Regions from separate parts of the Solibacillus sp. FSL W7-1324 genome, predicted to be linked through region 1. Evidence: riboswitches for the same ligand, from Rfam matches in the RefSeq annotation. Region 1 holds a riboswitch; each other region holds the start of a gene.

Region 1 (5,356 bases):
GATTGTATCAATGCCGATCACTTCAACATCTGCCCAATTTGGCTGTTCTCCAAATGCAAGACTCGATAAGATCATCAGCTTTTTGAATGCGTCCTGCCCCGATACATCGTTAAATGGATCTGCTTCTGCATAGCCTAATTGCTGCGCTTCTTTTAATGCCTGTTCAAAGCTCCAGCCTTCCGCACGCATTTTTGTTAAAATATAGTTCGTTGTTCCATTTAAAATTCCTTGAACACAGCTTACTTCATTGACTAAAAGAATATTTTTCATTGTTTTGATAATCGGCACACCGCCTGCTACTGTTGCCTCGTAGCCTACGAACACACCATTTACTTTCGCCAATGCTTCGAGCTCCTCGCCCCGTTTTGCAAGCATTACTTTATTTGCTGTAATGACATGGCATTTCGCCTCAACAGCGCGCTTTAAATAAGTAAATGCAGGTTCTTCATTTACAATCGCTTCAAAAACAACTTGCAGATTATTTTCTGCCAGTACGTCATCCATTGATTCCGTCATTAAATGCTTTGTCCCCGGTACACGCTCACGGCTTGCATCGGTAACTAAAATCTTCGCGACCTCCAGTTCAACACCTAGCTTTTCGCGAAGCTCCTGCCTCTTCTCATTTAAAATATGGTAAATCCCCTGACCTACTGTGCCAAATCCTAAGATCGCTGCCTTGATTGTTGCCATTGCCTTTCTCCTCCAAATTCTTAACACACATATATTAACGAATAATTCAAAAAATTTATCTTAAAGCAAATTCTATCTTATATAATACATGAAAACAAGGGGAATCTCGCCTAGAAGGACATTTGTTTACTGTAAACGGTCAATATTCATCCAAATTTTATTTTTTAAGAGCTATTTTAGGGTGGAAGGCGCAAATATTTCCAGTCACTTCTTATAGTTGAGGCTATGTAGTAAGGGCGTTTTGTTATTTTCTAATATATTCGGAAATCATCTAATATATTTTAAAATGTTCTAATAAAATTGCGATCTTCTAATATATCCTGTCAATGTTCTAATATGGATACGAAACATGCTAATATCCGAGCTCAATGTGCTAATATCACTCACACTTCTTCTAATATCCCACTCCATTGTTCTAATAAAACCGGCATACCAGTTTTTGCATTCATTTTTCGGCTAAAAAAGCACGTACACAAACCATGATTCCCCTCAAATTCTAATAACATCGCCATTTCTTCTAATATTCCCAAAACTTCTTCTAATAACTCTCTTCATTCTTCTAATAAAACGTCATACATCAACACCACAAAAAATAAAAAACACTAGCAAGGGGGCTCGCTAGTGTTCCGGAATTATTTTATACTGCCACGTTTATATCATTAAATGCCCGTAAACGATAGGCAGTTAAAATCTTGGTCATGACGATTTCCTCTTTTGCCGAGTAGTTAGGAACCGCATATGGGCGCTCCACTAACTGAAATTCCCCGTACTTTAAAAACCATTCTCTTGCTGGCGATAAAATATGGGCTGTACCATGAATTTTATATGCTTCGGCTACTTCTCTTACAACATAACCTTCTGTGGAAAGATCGTGAGCTTGTTCTGAGAAAGCATTGTGTCCGAAAACATGCTGCCACATCGTATTCACATCCGCCAAAATTTGCTGGATAGCGCAAGCGTTCACAAATTCCTTTACGTCATTAAGTTCATAAATAATATAGGCTGCAATGTTTTGTGCACTGTATACTTTCCCCATGTTGAACAACTCCTTTTCTTCCAATGATGCTGCAACATCATTTTAAATTTTTCTGGTTGGTATTTTATTATCCCCATTGTATTACTAGGTTTTATATTTGTCAATAAAACTTATAAAAATAGTAGGGATTAATTTTCTAAAAATTGCTTAACTTCTCGAATGGGAGAAGCTAAGCCTTTCATCACATTTTATGCGTTTGTTTCTACGCCTACTTCAGCCGCAACTTTTGCTAATGCCTGTTCTAAATCAGCGATAATATCTTCTGCTGCTTCTAACCCGATCGATAAGCGAATGAGCTCTTCCGATACGCCGGCAGTTTTTAATTCTTCAGCAGATAACTGTTGGTGTGTTGTGCTCGCAGGGTGGATGATCAATGAACGGGCATCCCCAACGTTCGCTACATGAGAGAACAGTTCTACGTTATCGATTACTTGGCGGCCTGCTTCACGCCCACCTTTAATACCGAATGTAATGATCGATCCGAAGCCATTTTTCAAATACTTCTTCGCTAGATCATGTGTCGCAAAATCTTCAAAGCCGTTGTAATTTACGTACTCCACAAATGGGTGGTTTCTTAAATACTCGGCTACCTTTTGTGTATTTTCATTGTGACGGACAATACGCAAATGAAGCGTTTCAAGTCCTTGCAGGAAGTTAAATGCCGCGTCAGCAGATAATGTTGGACCAAAATCACGCAATAGTTGAACACGAAGCTTTGTCGCAAATGCAGCGCCTGCTGTGTCAATTCCGTAGCGTAGACCATGGTATGAAGTATCCGGTTCTGTAAATCCTGGATGTCTTCCTTGCGTCCAATCAAACTTACCTGCATCAACAACAATCCCGCCGATTGTCGTTCCATGACCGCCAATCCACTTTGTTGCAGAATGAATGACAACATCCGCGCCGAATTCAATCGGATTACTTCCGTATGGGGAAGCAAATGTGCTGTCGATTAATAAAGGAAGACCATTGTCATGAGCGATGTTTGCTACCGCTTCAATATCCAGTACTTTTAAGCTTGGATTTCCGATAATTTCAGCGAAGATTGCCTTCGTTTTATCCGTGATTGCCGCCTGGAAGTTTGCAGGATCTGATTCATCCACAAATTTCACTGTAATGCCGTAACGAGGCAATGTAGTTGCGAATAAATTGTAAGTCCCACCGTAAAGTGAGCCTGCCGCAACAATTTCATCCCCTGCACCGGCTACGTTTAAAATAGAAAATGCTACTGCTGCTGCGCCAGATGAAAGCCCTACTGCAGCTGTACCCCCTTCTAATAAAGCAACCCGTTCTTCAAATGCCCCGACTGTCGGGTTCATAATACGAGAATAAATATTGCCTGTCTCCTGTAATGCAAATAGACGTTGCGCATGAGCAGTGTCGTTAAATGCATAAGCCGTTGTACGGTATACCGGAACAGCGATCGCTCCTGTTTCAGGATCTGGTTTTTGACCCCCGTGTAATAATAATGTTTCTGGTCTTAAATTTGTCATTTTATTACCCCCAAAAATTTAATCGATGGTGAAATCGGTGTTTTTGAGGAGGATTTTTTAAATGAAAAAAACCCTCTTCAGTTAAGAAGAGGGTTGCGCATGAGCAAGTTTGCCTCCTCTTATCTTTCAAAATGATTGTCCATTTTGTAGGATTTAGCACCTTAGTCAGTTCATCACTTACTGGTTGCCGGGCATCTCAGGGCCTATTCCCTCCGCCGCTCTTGATAAGAGTTATGTGATTTGTGTTCCATCGTTGTGTCTCAGTATAAAACATACTAATCCGATATGTCAACACAAAAAATTTAAAATTTTCTGATTTAATTCAGATTGCTCTTATCTGTATTTAACGATATGCATAAATTTCATCTCTATGAATTGAACAGACGCTAATAATCGACTTCAAGTAAAATATTGACTAAAATAAGCATGAAGGATACACCATTAAGTTTTATTACATAAAAGGGAGATGTTCACGTGAATACAAAAGAATTATTACGCAGTCATACATCTGTTCGTAAATATACAGGTGAGGAAATTTCAAAAGAAACGGTCATCGATTTAATCGAAACGGCACAAATGGCAGCAAGTTCGCATTTTGTCCAGGCATACAGTGTCATTTGGGTAACGGATGAAGAAAAGAAAAAGAAGCTTGGGGAACTGTCTAAAAACGAATTCCAGTTCAAAACAGCAGGTGCCTCTTTCTTGTTTTGTGTAGATTTCAAACGTTTGCAAGTAGCGGGTCAAAAGCATGGGGTTGATATTTCTGCTGACTCTGCTGAAAATGTTCTTGTAGGGGTAGCAGATGTTGCGTTATTTGCCCAAAACTTCGTTATTGCAGCTGAATCAATGGGTTATGGCATTTGCTATATCGGTGGTGCCCGTACTAATCCTAAAGAAATCAGCGAGCTTTTCAATTTACCGGAATACGTTTTCCCGTTGTTTGCGATGACAATCGGTACACCGACAAAACGCAACGAAACAAAGCCGCGTTTACCGGTAGCTGCGGTGTTGCATGAAAACGGTTATGACGTTGATAAGTATGAAACACTTCTGGATGAGTACGATGGAATTATGGAAGACTATTATAGCAGCCGTTCTTCAAATCAGAAGACTGCGACATGGACGAAACAAATGGCTGATTACTTAGTTCAGCAAAACCGTCCGCATATGAAAGACTTCCTTGCTTCACGAGGCTTTACTTGGAAGTAATCCAATTAAAAAGGAGTATGCCTCAAAATGGCATACTCCTTTTGTTTATTTCAACCCTTCAATCTGCAATGTTTTTACAGGTTGGAAGTCTTCTCCTGTTTTTGCATACGTAATCGTCGCCTGGTCACCTTCTTGCAAATAGATTGCAAACGGTGCAACTTCTGTAGATACGATGAAGTTTTCGCCTGTGTTCGCCAGGAATGATACGATCGTGAAATCACCTACACGCTCTTTATAAACACGCACGACTTTTACTGTCGCCTTAGCTTCTTCAGCATTCGAAGTACCATCTACCGTACTTCCGCCACGGCTTAGTGCTGTTTTATAAAGTCTTAATGCTTCATTTGGCGTTGTACCAAATGCCGAAATTTCAGGATTTGCTGCAGAGACGATGAAGTAATTTTGCAGGAATCCGTTCGCATCCAGTACAGCTGACAGCCAGCTCGCTTCACCATAGAAGTTGTAAAGGATCGGCATTTCGCCTTCCCATTCTTTTTCGATGAACTTTTTCTCGATAATTTCAAGAGCCCCTTGGGAATCCATATAAGACTCTTCCAGATTTCCGGTATAGTACGTTGCTTCACCCGTACGTGCATGTGTTAATGCATAACCAAGCATCGAATCAACGCCCTCTTTAGGACTTGTAAAATCAGTGAAGTAATACATTTCCCCGTCTTCCATAAAAATCGGGCTTACATTTGCTTCCGTACCTTCATCACTCGGCAACTTAACATCCTTTTTGCCGACTAGACTATTCCAGAAGCCGTGTACATAGTTACCGTAATAACTGTTCTGCAAACTTACCGCTTCCGGTGATACAGCACCATCAATAAATTCCGGTACATTCGCAATCGCAATTTTTTCTGTAGCACCCGTCTCCGCATCAACAAGTACAATCCCTTTTACATCAAAGCCGTTACGCGCCGAA
Region 2 (5,356 bases), 1.4 Mb from region 1:
GTGAATGAAAAGATTACACTGCTTACAGAAAAGATCGAGACGCTAGAAGTGAAAATCAGTTTGCTTCCGGTAACAGCAGAACTTCAAAACGAATGGCATGGGTTATTGAAAAATGCCAATGCCCATGACTTGGATGAAATCCGGAAATTGTACGTGAAACATGCCAATGTAATCGGCACAACATGTGTTGCCTCAGCAAATAAAGAATTTATGGACAACTACCCGACGTTTGATGTTGTCATTATTGATGAAGTTTCAAAAGCAACACCACCGGAACTGTTACTGCCGATGTTAAAAGGCGCAAAAATTATTTTAGTTGGGGATCATCACCAATTGCCGCCGCTTGTAGGCGATGCGACCTTTGAAGAAACATTGGAGCAAGTTGTGAAGGAAAGTACAACATTTGAAGAAAAACGGGAGCTTGAAAGATTACTCGAAGAATCATTGTTTGAGCGTTTATATAATAATTTGCCGTCGCAGAACAAAACGATGCTTGCCCTTCAGTATCGTATGCATAAAAATATTATGTCAACTATTACACCGTTTTACGAAAATGAATCCGAACAGCTGCAATGTGGGTTAGAAGATTCAGATGCTGTACGAGATCATTTCCTTGAAACATCCAAAATTACACGAAATCATCATTTGCTATGGCTCGATATACCGAATGCCAAACCATTTTTTGAAGAGCGGATGAAGGAAGGCTCAAGTTTATTCAATTTAGCTGAGCTGGAACAGATTAAACAGCAGCTGCTCGAATTAAATGCCGCAACGGAGCAGGCAAAGGCACAAGGTCTGATTCCACACGACGCATTAAAATCGGTTGGCGTTATTTCATTCTACGCGGAGCAGGTAAAGCGCATTAATCGTTTGATCGAGCAGGAGATCAGTGTACCGCATTTACACATCCGTACTGGATCGGTCGATAAATTCCAGGGGATGGAGATGGATGTCATTATTGTCAGCATGGTGCGGAATCATGACAATGAGCGCGGAGAAATCGGCTTTGCGAAAGATTACCGACGTCTCAATGTTGCCTTATCCCGCGCCCGGGAACTGCTCATTATGGTCGGCAGTACCGAAATGTTTACGAAGCGTCCAAAGAGCGCGAAAACAAGGGATATGTATGCCCATGTCTTAACGACAGTCAAAGAACAGGACGGCTATTTTGCTGTATAGAAACAGGGGGATTGGATTGAATGGATTTACAAGGAACAGTTTTACAGCTGCAGAAAGAACTCGGCCAAAACCCATCTATTGAAATTAAAAAGCAAATGCAATATGCCATTCCGATTCATACATTGGAAGTAAAATATCATCCCGTGATGCGTAATGCCATGGATATTTTAATGAAGATGATGCTTATTTCATTTGAAAAGGCAAAACTGAAAAATGTGGAGCTATTAGCCGAAATTTTATTGGTGGAACCGTTATTTATTCATGATTTGACGAATAAAATGTTACAACTCGGCATGATAGTGAAAGAACAGGAATTTGCGCTTACTGCTAAAGGGAAAGCACAGCTGGAATCGGGCATTTTTGAAGAGGAACTAGAAGAAACAAGTTACTTTATTCAATACAGTCCGATTCATGAACAGCCGTTGGAGGGGGACCTGGAGGAATTTGCGGATATAGAAGAGTTTCCGGAGCCTTTCCCGACAATGGATACAGAAGAAATCGAAGCGATTGAAGAAACGTTGCTTGTTGATTTCATTCAACAGCAGCTTTCCGAACAACCGGTGGCGGAAGATGAAGTTCCGCACTATATAACGAGTGTTGTGTCGACGGAATCGATCCAGATTAATGATATACCGGTCCTATGTTTTTTATTGTTCGATCAAAAGGAAAACAGACATTTTGTACGTGTATACAATACATTGACAAGTGTATGGGATGAGCGGCTGGAAACCATCTTATTCAACATAGAAAAAGAACAGCTTCAGGATGAGTGAAATAATATTTTTTGAATTATTGCAAAACTATAAAGTACATGATACACTAATGACAATTTAATAGTCTTATCAAGAGAAGCGGAGGGACTTGGCCTTATGATGCTTCAGCAACCTCTAGTGTTACTAGAAAGGTGCTACTTCCAGCAAGGTGTTGACCTTGGCAGATAAGAACGGGTAAAAGCCCCTCTCAATTCTGTTTTGCTGGAGTGAGAGGGGCTTTTTATGTTGTTCTGGAACGGTTCGTTTCGCTCGTAAAACAATGCAATGCCTGAACACGACTGATTATTAAAAGTATTTTGAAATAGTTTATGAGGGGGAAAGTGAAATGCCGATTAATATTCCGAAACATTTACCGGCGGGTGAGCTGCTTAGAAAAGAGAAGATTTTCGTCATGGAGGAGGACCGTGCGAAAACGCAGCAAATTCGACCGCTAAATATTTTAGTGTTTAATTTAATGCCTGAAAAAGAGAAAACCGAGCTGCAGTTGCTGCGCTTGCTCGGGAATACACCATTACAGGTAGATGTCACATTTTTAAATACAGCTACATACGAATCAAAAAATGTTTCCAAATCGCATTTAGATACATTTTACCGAACATTTGACCAAGTGAAGCACCGTCGTTTTGATGGTCTTATTATTACGGGTGCGCCAGTAGAGAAAATGGATTTTGAAGATGTCGGCTACTGGAACGAAATTACGCATGTGATGGACTGGGCAAATGAACATGTTACTTCAATCATGTATATATGTTGGGGCGCACAGGCTGCTCTGTACCACCATTTTGGCATTGGTAAATTCGAATTGCCGAAGAAGTGCTCCGGTGTATATTCCCATGTGATTACGGATTTAACAGTAGATCTAGTACGTGGGTTCAGTGACGAGTATGTTGCACCGCATTCACGCCATACATCGGTTTCGATTGATGAAGTACGAGCACATCCCGACTTGCGTTTACTCAGCTATTCGGATGATGCAGGGGTGTTTATCGTTCAATCGAAAAACAATAAACATATTATGATTACAGGGCATCTGGAATATGATGCAACGACATTATCGGATGAGTATTTCCGCGATATCGAGAAAGATCCGGACAATACGGATATTCCGGTCAACTATTTCCCGAATAACGATCCGCTGCAGGCACCGAAAAATGTTTGGCGTGCCCATTCGCATCTATTGTTCTACAACTGGCTGAACTACTACGTATACCAAGAAACACCGTACGAATGGCATTATGTTGATGAGAATATTGAATATCATATTTAGTGTGTATAAAATGAAACAAACCAGCAAGAGGTGGACTCCTGCTGGTTCGTTTTATTTAATCGCGACCCAGGCACGTTCGCGTTCGATTTGCAAACTGATTTCACGCCCGAAGAAATCGCTTAATAATTCGTCTGTTAAAACCGTTTCCCGTGCATTGGCTTCGATATTTTTTCCGTCTTTCATTAAAAGCACATGGCTAAAGCAAGGCAGAATTTCCTCTACATGGTGAGTCACATAGATGAGGGTAGGGCCGTTTTCAGCTTGTGCAATCTGTTCGATCGTCTGCAGTAAGTTTTCCCGTTCAATCAAGTCAAGCCCGCCACACGGTTCATCCAATATGAGAATTTCGGGATCTGCCATAATGGCCCTTGCAATTTGAACACGCTGCCGTTCACCTTGTGACAAATGCTCGAATGATTTATTTGCTAAATGATCACAGTGAAAATGCTTCATAATAGAAACTGCATGATTAATTTCTTCATCTGTCACATCATTGAATAGTCGAAGGGCCCCGAATTTTCCGCTGAGCACGATTTCAATCGCATTATCCTGCCAGTTGAAATTATCGATCATCGCGTTGCTTACCCAGCCGATCCGCGTCCGCATCTTCGGTATATAGGTCTTGCCATATGTTTCACCAAGTACTTGGACGCTTCCTTTGTTTGGCCAAATGTAGCCGTTAATGACTTTCAGCAACGTCGTTTTGCCTGAGCCGTTCAACCCTAAAATGGCCCAATGCTGTCCCTTTTGCACATGCCAGCTTAAATCATCTAAAATCTTCTTGTCATTGCGATATAAATGGATATTTTCAATATGTATCATTTTAAAAACACCTCCACTTATTACTATGCACTTTTTTACATTGTTACGAAAGTATTTTTTGAAAATTGTAATAATTTAAATATAAAAAAAAGAAAGCAAACGCATAATGCTTGCTCTCTACATATTTTTATATAACGACACTCTCAACACCTGCTGCGCGGTGGAACAGCTTTCCGTTCCATTTGAGCGCCCATTGTACGACAGGCCCTAAGCCGAACGCCATAAATACCGTACCGACTCCGACTGGTCCGCCCAATATAAAACCTATTATAGCAACCGTTACTTCCATTGTTGTACGTGCACGGTTGACACTCCAGCCAAGACGGTGAACCAACAACAGCATTAACGTGTCACGAGGCCCTACACCAAGGTTAGCCACCATATACATGCCGCAGCCGAAGCCCAGCAGGATAACGCCAACAACAAATGCCAATGTTTGTTCAAACAGTGTATTCGCATCCGGTAATACAATCATAAATATATCAATAAAAATACCTGTCAGGAACATGTCCAAATACGTTCCGACTTTCGGCAATCTTTTCGTGAAAAACGTATCAACAGCCAGAATGAGCAAGCCTAAAATGATAGACCATGTACCGACCGTTAAGCCCAAGTTTTTTTGTAGTCCGATATGAAGGACATCCCATGACCCAACGCCAAGTATTTGTCCTTTGATCGTTAATGTCACGCCTAATGATAAAACAATGATGCCTGCAATAAAAAATACGCAGCGCCAATAAAATTCCTGTTTCGCTTTCACATATAATCCCTCATCAATCTTCGATATAATCCTTACTCATTATAACGATTGAATCGGCAAAAACGGATTTACTAAAATTTCGAAACATTTGAACTTTTCGACGGCGAATTGTTCGTATTAGAGAGCGATAAAAAGGTGTTTATTTTTCATAGGAATAAGTTAATTCATCGGATGAATCGGCGACATCTACAACTAAATGATGTTCGTTGAAAAACCACTCATCGGACTTTTCAATATAAAAATGAATATCTTCCACAACGGTTTCAATGCCTATTTCATGCGGCTGCTCCCGCGTCATCCCTAACGAAAACCCTTCATGAAAAGGTGAAGAACCTCCATACCTTGCATAAAAACGAATGAAATCGCCTTTTTCTACTTCCATTTCCTGTTTAAACCAAGTAAGTGCTTTTTCTGATAGTCTGATTTCCATATATTTCACCTCTACTGTCATTATGCAGGAAATAAAAAAAACTTACAAAGCTCGCGTTCTGAAATTTTGACTACAAAAAAAGACTGAAAGGAAACCCCTTCAGTCAATTAGTTAAAATCCTTTAA
Region 3 (5,356 bases), 3.0 Mb from region 1:
CGCCGGTGTTGTACCGCAGCAGCCGCCGACGATGTTCAGCCAGCTTTTTTCTGCGAAACCTTGCAGTTTTTTCGATAATGAATCCGGCGTTTCATGGTAGCAGCCTTCCTCGTCCGGTAAACCGGCATTCGGATAACAGCTAATATAGCCATTTGAAAGTTCGGCCAATGAACGGATATGATCGGTCATAAATTCCGGGCCTGTCGCACAGTTCAGTCCGACAGACAAAGGTTTAATGTGCTCGATCGAAATATAAAATGCTTCGATTGATTGACCGGCAAGCGTTGTTCCCATCGGCTCAATTGTTCCGGAAATCATGACAGGCAGCTCTTTGCCAAGCTCTTCAAATGCGCGGTGAATCGCAATTGTTCCTGCTTTTACATTCAGCATATCCTGGGAAGTTTCCATTAAGATTAAATCCGCCCCAGCTTCGATTAACGCTTTCGCCTGTATATAAAAGTTTTCTTCCAGCTCTTCAAATGTAATACCGCCTGTTACCGACAATGTTTTTGTCGTTGGTCCGATTGCACCTGCAACAAAGCGTGGCCATTCCGGTGTCGAAAACTCTTTCGCCGCTTCCAGTGCAATCTCAACCGCCCGCTTATTAATTTCAACCGCCTTGTCACCTAAGTCATATTCATCCAATACGAGCGGTGTTCCGCCAAATGTATTTGTACAAATAATATCAGCGCCTGCAGCTAAATATTCACGGTGGATTTTGCCCAATACATCCGGTCTTGTCAGCACGAGGTTTTCGTTACAACCGTCTAAATCTTCTCCGCCAAAATCTTCATATGTTAGGTTTTCTGCCTGAAGCATCGTCCCCATGGCACCATCGATGATAAGTATTCTTTTTTGTAATTGCTCATGAATTGGGTGATTATACATTCGACTGAACTCCTTTACTTTCCGCATCATATTGTTTTACATAGTCCATTAATTCAAGCGTCATATCATAGCGTAAAAACGGTGTAATTAAATAAATCCCGTTAAAGTATTTGCAAGCCGTATCGAGTAGCTCTTTCGCAATCGCGATTCCTTCTGCTGTCGCTGCTTCCTTGTCATCCCCGCAAGCAGCCATACGCGCAAGTACTTCATCTGATAACTTAATTCCTGGTACTTCATGATGTAAAAATTCCGCGCTGCGCGATGACGTCAACGGCATAATTCCGATATAGATTGGTGTTTCCAAATGTTTAGTCGCCTCATAGATTTCGACGATTTTCTCTTTCGTATAGACCGGCTGCGAAATAAAGTAATCTGCACCATGCTCGATTTTCTTCTCTAAACGGGCAACAGCACGGTCCAAAACACGGACATTCGGATTAAAGGCAGCGGCCACAGAGAAGTTCGCCTGTTTTCGTAACGATTTCCCTGTAAAAGAACCACCCTTATTTAACTGCTTAATTAAGGAAATAAGCTCCATTGATGAAACATCATAGACGCTTGTCGCACCCGGGAAATCTCCCACTTTTGTCGGGTCCCCTGTAATGACAAGAATATCGTGAAGTTCCAGCGCATCCAGCCCCATCAAATGTGACTGAAGCCCAATTAAGTTGCGGTCACGGCATGTTAAATGCGGCAATGAGCGAATCCCATGCTCTTTCAAAATAGCGGCCATCGCGATATTACTAATTCGCGGTGAAGCAAGTGAGTTATCCGCCATCATAATGACGTCTGCGCCCGCTTTTGCCAGCTGTTTTGCCCCTTCGACAAACCCGTCAATTTCCAGATGACGCGGTGTATCAAGTTCCACAATAACAGAGCGTTCACGTTTTGCTTTTTCGTGGAGCGGCTCTTGCTTACGCGGCTCCGGAATACGGACAAATTGCGTTTGCCCAGGTTTGGCTTCTTTTGTATCAACCGGCTCCATATTCGCCAAACGTTTTTTTACTGCTGCAATATGCTTCGGTGTTGTTCCGCAGCAACCGCCAATTAAACGGACTCCCTGATTTACGAGTTCGACAGCTGCACGTGCAAAATAATCGGTTTCCGACTCATAGACAACACGACCATCTTCAATATCCAGTAATGATGCATTTGGGTATGCCGATAAAAATGCCTTTTCCGGTAAATTGACTCCTTCAAACGCCTGGATTGTATGGAAAGGACCTAATCGGCAGTTGCTCCCAACAATATCTGCACCTAATCTTTCCAAATCATGAAAAGCTTCATTTAAAGACATCAAATTTTGAAGAACACCCGGTTCCTGCATTGTGACTTGGGCAATGATCGGTAAATCGGTCATTGAACGTAATAGATGGACACAATGGGATAGTTCTTCAAAATCATAATACGTTTCAAGTAAAAATCCGTCCGGTTCTCCAGCTAGTAATACTTCAGCCTGCTCTTGGAATGCAGCTAAAATTTCGTCTAATGTCGCATCACTTTTTCGGATTCCGCGAATACCGCCAATTGTCGCCAGAACGTATTGCCCATCAAGAGAGGCAGCACGCTTTGCGATTTTTAATGCGGCTTCATTAAATTCCAGGACACGATTTTCATAGCCATAACGTGCAAGCTTAATCCGGTTTGCCCCATATGTATTTGTTTGGATAATATCTGCACCAGCTGCAATATATTCGCTATGAATCTTCTCTATAATATCAGGACGTGCAATATTCATTTCTTCATGACAATAATCCAACCCATATGAATAAAGAAGTGTTCCGATTGCCCCGTCTGCTGTTAAAACCCGTGTTTGTAATTCTTCAAGTAAACCCATTGCCTTCACTCCATCATTTACAGTATTTTCAGTATATTAACGATATAAAAAAAGCCTTCTTTCATTAAATAAAAGAAGGCTTAGTAGTTATCAACTTAATCCCTTCTCATCTTCTGGCATTAGCCACTGGATTTAGCACCTGACTTAATGTTGGTTGCTGAAGTTTCATCGGGCCAGTCCCTCGACTTCTCTTGATAAGAAAATAATATGAATTTTTAAAATAATTAAATGAATCATAACGTTATCTAATAGTTACGTCAATACCCTTTAGCCGAATGAAGTATTTCTTTACATAATTCGACTAATAATCTGTTCAGCCGTTTTTTTGCCGTTTAAAATACAGGCACCGATTCCGACTCCGAAATAGGCACATCCCGCTAATAGAACATTCGGGTAATCTGTCACCAGCTGCTGCACAACTTTCGATAATGCTTCATTATGAGCCAAATCATAGCGTGGCATTTGATCAATCCACTTTGTTACATTGACGACTGTCGGCTCCGCTTCAACACCTAAGCTAAGTCGTATATCTTCCAGCGCAACTTTTGTCAGTTCTTCATCAGACATGGCTGCCAACTCTTCATAGCGCGGATTAATATTTTTATAAAACAGGCGAACGAGTAAATTACCTTCTGCCGACGTATGCTTCCATTTACGGCTCGTCCATGTCGATGCATTGCAAACTAAATCACTATTATGCGAAACGATAAAGCCTGTGCCATCTGCCGGTAAAATATCGTCCGGTACATCAAAGCCAACATACATCGTTAGAGCAGATGCTGTCGTGAACTTTTTAAGCTGTTCTTCCAGTGAGTCATCCTGTATGACATGACGTACGGTTTCATTCGGAACGGCCAGTACAACAACATCCGCTAAAATCGTTTCATCTTCCAGCACGATTTCATATTGCTCGCCTAATTTATTGATTTGCTTTGTTACTGTATTTTTCATGAATTCAACTTCCGGCAGCTGTTCCTCTAAACGATCGATCAATGCCGATAAACCTGAACGGAAAGAAATAAACTTCTTATTCGCAGCTTTTTCGAATTGCTCACGATGTGCTTCGAATCCTTTAATAATCGACCCGTAGTTGTTTTTATAATCCACTAAATAAGGCAGAGTGGATGCCAGGCTTAATTGATATAAATCTCCTGAATAAACACCTGCTAATACAGGGGCAATTTGTTTGCGGACAATTTCTTCCCCTAAAAAGTACTCCAAAAACGTTCCGATAGAGCTTTCTTTTGTAAATGTAGTGTTCGGTATTTCTAAGTCTTGCAGTGCTCTCTTTTTACCTTCTTCAGAAATTAGCGTACTCGACATAAGTGATTCTACACTCATCGGAATGCCGAATGTCGAGCCTGCCGGAATTGCATGAAGCTCATTATTCGTATGAATGTAGGAAATACCTGTTTCGTTATAGACAAGCTCTGATTCAAAATCAAGCTCCTTTACAAGTTCCAAAACCCCTGGATGACGAGCTACAATTGAGTCAGCCCCCGTTTCCATAATAAAGCCTTTATCCTTTTCGGAATGAATTTTCCCGCCTAAATATGTGTTCTTTTCAATCAGTATTAACCGCGCTTCCACATTTTGCTCATGCATTTTATTTTTCAAATAATGCATTGTACATAATCCGGTAATTCCGCCACCTACAACTACTACTGTTTTCATATCCACTCTCTCCTATTTCGTTCGCTTCTCTTTAATAAGTATAAACTTTTTTATACGAAATATGGTCTGCTGGGTATCACAATTTTCAGAACCTCATAAGAAAAGCCACCCTACCTAAAAATATGGTAGGATGGCTTCTTGTTTATTTATAAGATAGTTGCTTTGTTAGGGAAATAATTTCTGCCTCCAAAGATGTAGAGCGTTTATCAAAATAACGGATACGTTCAATACTGCGATTTTCTAAATGTTTGTTTAGATCTAACATATTTACTGCATCGCTCGCAAACAGTTTTAAAGTACGGACACCAGATTCAATTTTCCGAACTTCCTTGCCATAAATAAGTGCGGTATTATCTGCTGTTTTACCCTTCTTCAATTCCAAAATATTAGTATTGATAAGCTCATCAATTTGATTGTAACGTTTTTCTTGTTTATCCGTCATCATTTGGATTTTTTGCTTGTATTTAATAACATCTTTATGATCTAGTCCTGTTTGGATATAACTTTTTAAATATTCAACGATTGTACATAGCGTCGTCAAATTCTCCCGCTGTTCTAATAGCATTTGTTGTAGTTTTTGAATACTATCCTCATTGTGTTCAGAAGAGAATTGGTGGACTGCAAACATAAACATAAAAATTCCCCCTTCTTAATACTTTCCCCTTATAATATATTTCCTATTTTTCACGGAATTTAAACCTATTTTTCTCCATGAAATGGGTCTAAATTATGACAGAGAGACAGGAAATTGAACCTTTTACTGTATCTATCATATTATTATTCATATATATCGTTATTTAGAACTAATAGCTTTTCCCGCCACTTGGATGCTTCAACTGCGTCCGTCATCTCATAGTAGCTGACAACTTTTTTTGTCGCTTCCAAGTCTCCAAGTAAACTTGCTTTTTTATAGTAACGGATTGCCTTTTCTTTATCCTGAGTAATTCCATAACCGTA
Region 4 (5,356 bases), 2.4 Mb from region 1:
CGTAAATTAACGCGCAACAACCCTTACAACTTAATTCCGAAAAAACGTGAAGCTGCAGCGAAACTAATCGAAGCAGAAAAGTATGTAGTTTAATAAAGACTGTCATCGGGTGCATGAAAGTGCACCCGATTTTTCTGTCGTTTTCTAACAAATCGTAAAATGTTCCAATATAATTTCAGAAATTCTAATATATCTTGGAACTTCTAATATAAGTACTATATTTTCTAATATGTCACGCAAAGGTTCAAATAAGTGAAACCGTTCTTCTAATATAAGTCCGGCATGTTCTAATATTTTCATACATCTTCTAATAAAAACCGCTCCGATCATGCGAACACATTTTTGATTTGTCCTTCTATATCCGTTACAATATAGGAAAATCCAGGGCAAAAAGGAGTACTTACATGACAGTAAAATTCATCCAATATCCAAAATGTACAACTTGTAAAAAAGCGCAAAAATGGCTAGATGAGCAAGGTGTGGACTATGAAAATATTCATATTGTAGAACAGACACCATCGAAAGAAGAACTTAAAGCCATTTACGAAGCAAGCGGTGTACCGTTGAAGAAATTCTTTAATACTTCAGGCATGAAATATCGTGAGTTAGGCCTAAAAGATAAACTACCGACAATGTCCGAAGATGAGCAATTAGAGCTATTAGCATCGGACGGTATGTTAATTAAGCGACCGATCGTTACAGATGGAAAAAAATTAACTTTAGGATTTAAGGAGTCTGACTTCTTAGAAACTTGGAAATAAACAGTTATTCACATTGTATTTCCGAACGAAATATGGCAAAATGAACTTGAATGTACTACATATAACATGGAGGTTTTCAAATGAGCACACCAAAAGAATTACGTTATTCAAAAGAGCATGAGTGGGTAAAAATTGAAGACGGTAAAGCGACAATCGGTATTACGGATTTCGCACAATCTGAATTAGGCGATATCGTATTCGTAGAGTTACCTGAAGTAGGCGATGAAATTTCAAAGGATCAGCCTTTCGGTAGTGTAGAATCTGTAAAAACAGTTTCTGAACTATATGCACCACTTTCTGGTAAAGTTGTTGCAATCAACGAAGAATTACTGGACAATCCTGAATATGTAAATGAATCACCATACGGTAATGCATGGATGGTTACTGTTGAGTTAACAAGTGAAGCAGAAGTTGAAGAATTATTAGACGCAGACGCTTACACTGCATTAATCGAACAATAAGATTAAACAATAAGACCAAACACTAAAGCCTTCTAATTAAAGGTTTTAGTGTTTTTTTGTTATTCTATATATAAAGGTGATGGATGAAAGGAAGCGTGTACTATGGGAAAATGCATCGTTGTTGAAGGACGTGCCGATAAACTGAGAATACTTCCGATATTAGCGGAAGACGTGACGATACTTTGCACGAATGGCACAATAAGTGAAGTCAATTTGATTGATTTATTGGATGAATATGAGCAAGATGAAATTACGACTATGTTTGATGCAGATAAAAACGGTGAAAAGTTACGTAAACTGATGAACCGTGCATATCCTGAAGCGACACAGCTTATCATACCTCACGAATATGTGGAAGTAGAAAAAACACCTACTAAAATCTTAAGGGATATGTTACTACAAGCAAAATTTATAGTAAACGAAGGATGACAGTATAATGGAACAATGGACGAAACAGCAGTGGGAACAGAACGTACAACAGCATGATCAGACAGCGTTTTTCTTATATACGCCGATGTGCGGCACATGTGAAGTATCGGAAAAAATGTTGGATGTAATTGAGAAATTACTCCCAGATCTCCCGCTTGGTATGGCAAATATCAATTATTTGGGAGATTTACCATATGAATTGAAAATTGAAAGTGTACCTTGTTTAATCGTTTCAGACAAGGGAGAACTAACGAATAAAATTTACGCATTTAAATCCGTACCGTTTCTGTATGAAATATTAAAAAAGTAATTGACGAAGTCTCTTTATCGTGATAAAGTAACATTCATAATAATAAAACTTAATAATGTTACTCTTATAAAGAGAGGTGGAGGGAAGTGCCCTATGAAGCCCGGCAACCAGCGTTTACGCAAAGGTGCCAATTCACACAAAGTTTAAACTTTGAAAGATGAGAGAACGGTTTACCGTATAAATGTATGTGAAACCTTTCTACTTGTCATGGTAGAAAGGTTTTTTTCATTCAACGGATGTTTTGGATGAAAAATGAACATGATTTTGAAATAGCAGGAAGGTTATTTCAATTTAGAAGGAGTACAACCGATGATTGATATACAAAATATTACTAAAGTGTATAACACGAAAAACGGTAAACTTACAGCGGTTGATAATGTAAGCTTATCGATTAACAAGGGAGAAATATACGGTATTATCGGCTACAGTGGTGCCGGTAAAAGTACAATGATCCGCCTGCTGAACGGTTTGGAAAAGCCGACAACAGGTTCTGTTGTTGTAGGTGGCCAGGATATCGCGAAAGCTTCCGGGGCAAAATTACGAGAAGCACGCCAAAAAATCAGTATGATATTCCAGCATTTCAACCTGCTTTGGTCACGTACCGTTGAAGAAAACATCGCATTTCCACTTGAAATTGCGGGTGTTTCAAAAGCTGATCGTGAAAAGCGAGTAGAAGAGCTGATTGAACTCGTTGGTTTAAAAGGAAGAGGGAAAGCGTATCCTTCTCAATTGTCAGGAGGGCAAAAGCAGCGTGTCGGCATTGCCCGAGCGTTGGCAAACAATCCGGAAGTGCTTTTATGTGATGAAGCGACATCAGCGCTTGATCCGGAAACAACGGATTCGATTTTGGAACTACTGCTCGATATTAATAAAAACATCGGACTTACAATTGTACTCATTACACATGAAATGCATGTTATCCGCAAAATCTGTAACAGAGTAGCGGTGATGGAAGCCGGAAAAGTAGTGGAACAGGGCGATGTATTGCAAGTGTTCCAGCATCCTCAAGCACCCATTACGAAAAACTTCGTATCACAGGCTTCTGGTGAAACACCGGAAACACAAGCATCACTGGAACAAATTTTTGCCAACTATCCAGGAGGCAAAATCGCCAAATTAATATTTGCCGGTGCTACGACAGAACAGCCTGTCATCTCGCAAATGATCAAGCAGTTTGACGTAGTTGTAAATATTGTGCATGGTAAAATCTCGAATACAACGGGCGGTTCGTTTGGTACATTGTTTATTCATATCAATGGCGAACCAAATGCAGTCGCGGAAGCACTGAGCTTTTTAGCGAAGCAAGAAATTCAAACGGAGGTGATTGAGCATGTTTAATCAATTATTTCCGAACGTCGACTGGGGTAAAATGCTCGACGCAACATATGAAACCATTTATATGACAGCTGTTGCGACAGTCATTACATTTATACTCGGCATTCTGATTGGGATTGTCCTATTTTTAACGAGCGACAATCAATTATGGGCTAATAAAATTGTGCACTTTTTAACAGGATCACTCGTAAATATTTTCCGGTCGATTCCATTTATCGTCTTAATCATTTTATTAATTCCGTTCACAAAGTTTTTACTTGGAACAATCCGTGGCGCCAATGCAGCATTACCTGCGCTAATTATCGGTGCAGCACCGTTTTATGCACGCATGGTATTAATAGCGTTACGAGAAATTGATAAGGGTGTTATTGAAGCAGCCCGCTCAATGGGAGCGAAAACTTCTACGATTATTTGGAAAGTATTGATTCCGGAAAGTTTACCGGCATTAATTTCAGGTATTACGGTTACAGCTGTCGCTTTAGTAGGATATACAGCAATGGCCGGCATTATCGGTGCGGGTGGTTTAGGGAACCTGGCATTCCTTGACGGTTTCCAGCGTAACCGAACAGATGTGACATTAATGGCAACTGTTTTAATTTTAGTTGTCGTATTTATTATCCAGTATATTGGGGACTTCATTACAGCAAGAGTGGACAAACGATAGTTAGTGGCTTTTTAGGCCGTAATTATAAATATTGGTGCATCGAAACAATATGGACGCAAACTTTTAAAAAGTGCGCGTCCATCAGAAAAATAATCAGAATATAAAAAAGGTTTCGATAAACTGAACAAACTAAAAAAAGGGTAGGTAAAACAGATGAAGAAATTATTATCAAGCGTTATTTTAGGAGCTTCAGTACTAGCTTTAGCAGCATGTGGCGGCGAAGATGAAAAATTAGTAGTTGGTGCATCAAATACACCACACGCAGTAATTCTTGAAAAAGTTAAACCAATTTTAGAGGAACAAGGTATCGAGCTGGAAATCGAACCTTATACAGATTACGTATTACCAAACCAGGATTTAAATAACGGTGATTTAGATGCAAACTACTTCCAGCACATTCCATACTTCGAAGCACAAAAAGCGGATTTCGATTATGACTTTGCAAATGCTGGCGGTATTCACATCGAGCCAATCGGTGTTTACTCTAAAAAATATTCATCTTTAGAAGAACTTCCTGAAGGTGCAACAATTTTACTTTCCAACTCAGTAGCAGACCACGGACGTATGCTTTCATTACTTGAAGCAGAGGGATTAATCAAGTTAGCTGAAGGAATCGATAAAACAAAAGCGGAAACAAAAGACATTGTTGAAAATCCGAAAAACTTTGTGTTCGATGCAGACACAGCAGCTGAATTATTAGTGCAAATGTACGAAAATGAAGAAGGTGACGCGGTATTGATCAACTCAAACTTCGCAATCGATAACGGCATCAACCCATTGGAAGATTCAATCGCAATCGAGTCTAGTGAATCACCATATGTAAACATTATTGCAGTTAAATCTGGCGATGAAGATTCAAAAGAAATTAAAGCATTAGTAGAAGCATTACGCTCAAAAGAAGTTCAAGACTTTATCGTTGAAGAGTGGGGCGGCTCTGTAGTACCAGTCTCAGGCGAATAAAATAATCAAAAACCCATTTTCTCTCTTAAATATACTGGAGAAAATGGGTTTTTTTACTGTGCGTCAGTACTTTATTTCTGTCCACGTCTATTATTGGAACCTTGTTAATCGAGAATAAAAATTAGATATAAATTTGACGAATACTTCTTCGGATGGGGCAAGATCTCTTGATGTCGGTGCAATGATGCCGACTGTGCGTCTTATATTAGGAATGGCGATCGGCACTTTGACGGTCATGCGCGGTGTTGAATCGTAGAGTGAACTTTCCGGTAAAAGTGTCACACCGATACCTGCCGCTACAAGCCCTTTTAATGCATCCATATCTTCTCCCTCGGTAGTAATATTCGGTATAAAACCAACAGAGCGGCATGCATCAACAGCCACTTTATTTAAAATATAACCTTCCGGAAAAAGTACAAACTGGTCATGACGCAAA

The links. Region 1 has a riboswitch for S-adenosylmethionine ahead of MKY71_RS01640 (O-acetylhomoserine aminocarboxypropyltransferase/cysteine synthase family protein). Riboswitches for the same ligand answer to the same signal wherever they lie in the genome.
Region 2: another riboswitch for S-adenosylmethionine. It lies ahead of metA (homoserine O-acetyltransferase MetA); the one in region 1 lies ahead of MKY71_RS01640 (O-acetylhomoserine aminocarboxypropyltransferase/cysteine synthase family protein).
Region 3: another riboswitch for S-adenosylmethionine. It lies ahead of MKY71_RS16620 (bifunctional homocysteine S-methyltransferase/methylenetetrahydrofolate reductase); the one in region 1 lies ahead of MKY71_RS01640 (O-acetylhomoserine aminocarboxypropyltransferase/cysteine synthase family protein).
Region 4: another riboswitch for S-adenosylmethionine. It lies ahead of MKY71_RS13760 (methionine ABC transporter ATP-binding protein); the one in region 1 lies ahead of MKY71_RS01640 (O-acetylhomoserine aminocarboxypropyltransferase/cysteine synthase family protein).

The regions. Positions count from the first base shown of each region.
Region 1 is NZ_JBBOYH010000001.1:328,619-333,974, reverse strand. It holds gene MKY71_RS01650 (homoserine dehydrogenase) at 1-690, opposite strand, end outside; gene MKY71_RS01645 (hypothetical protein) at 1,328-1,726, opposite strand; gene MKY71_RS01640 (O-acetylhomoserine aminocarboxypropyltransferase/cysteine synthase family protein) at 1,915-3,219, opposite strand; SAM riboswitch class I at 3,336-3,450, opposite strand; gene nfsA (oxygen-insensitive NADPH nitroreductase) at 3,694-4,428, shown strand; gene MKY71_RS01630 (hypothetical protein) at 4,474-5,356, opposite strand, start outside.
Region 2 is NZ_JBBOYH010000001.1:1,742,880-1,748,235, forward strand. It holds gene MKY71_RS08420 (AAA domain-containing protein) at 1-1,179, shown strand, start outside; gene MKY71_RS08425 (nucleoside-diphosphate sugar epimerase) at 1,200-1,952, shown strand; SAM riboswitch class I at 2,016-2,123, shown strand; gene metA (homoserine O-acetyltransferase MetA) at 2,278-3,219, shown strand; gene MKY71_RS08435 (ABC transporter ATP-binding protein) at 3,271-4,041, opposite strand; gene MKY71_RS08440 (YczE/YyaS/YitT family protein) at 4,169-4,801, opposite strand; gene MKY71_RS08445 (HesB/YadR/YfhF family protein) at 4,941-5,231, opposite strand; gene plsY (glycerol-3-phosphate 1-O-acyltransferase PlsY) at 5,343-5,356, opposite strand, start outside.
Region 3 is NZ_JBBOYH010000001.1:3,330,223-3,335,578, forward strand. It holds gene metH (methionine synthase) at 1-888, opposite strand, end outside; gene MKY71_RS16620 (bifunctional homocysteine S-methyltransferase/methylenetetrahydrofolate reductase) at 881-2,725, opposite strand; SAM riboswitch class I at 2,829-2,926, opposite strand; gene hemG (protoporphyrinogen oxidase) at 3,014-4,399, opposite strand; gene MKY71_RS16630 (chemotaxis protein) at 4,542-5,033, opposite strand; gene MKY71_RS16635 (tetratricopeptide repeat protein) at 5,177-5,356, opposite strand, start outside.
Region 4 is NZ_JBBOYH010000001.1:2,754,646-2,760,001, reverse strand. It holds gene MKY71_RS13785 (acyl-CoA dehydrogenase family protein) at 1-93, shown strand, start outside; gene MKY71_RS13780 (arsenate reductase family protein) at 405-761, shown strand; gene gcvH (glycine cleavage system protein GcvH) at 842-1,222, shown strand; gene MKY71_RS13770 (toprim domain-containing protein) at 1,325-1,651, shown strand; gene MKY71_RS13765 (thioredoxin family protein) at 1,659-1,961, shown strand; SAM riboswitch class I at 2,023-2,125, shown strand; gene MKY71_RS13760 (methionine ABC transporter ATP-binding protein) at 2,271-3,299, shown strand; gene MKY71_RS13755 (methionine ABC transporter permease) at 3,292-3,960, shown strand; gene MKY71_RS13750 (MetQ/NlpA family ABC transporter substrate-binding protein) at 4,114-4,920, shown strand; gene MKY71_RS13745 (LysR family transcriptional regulator) at 5,011-5,356, opposite strand, start outside.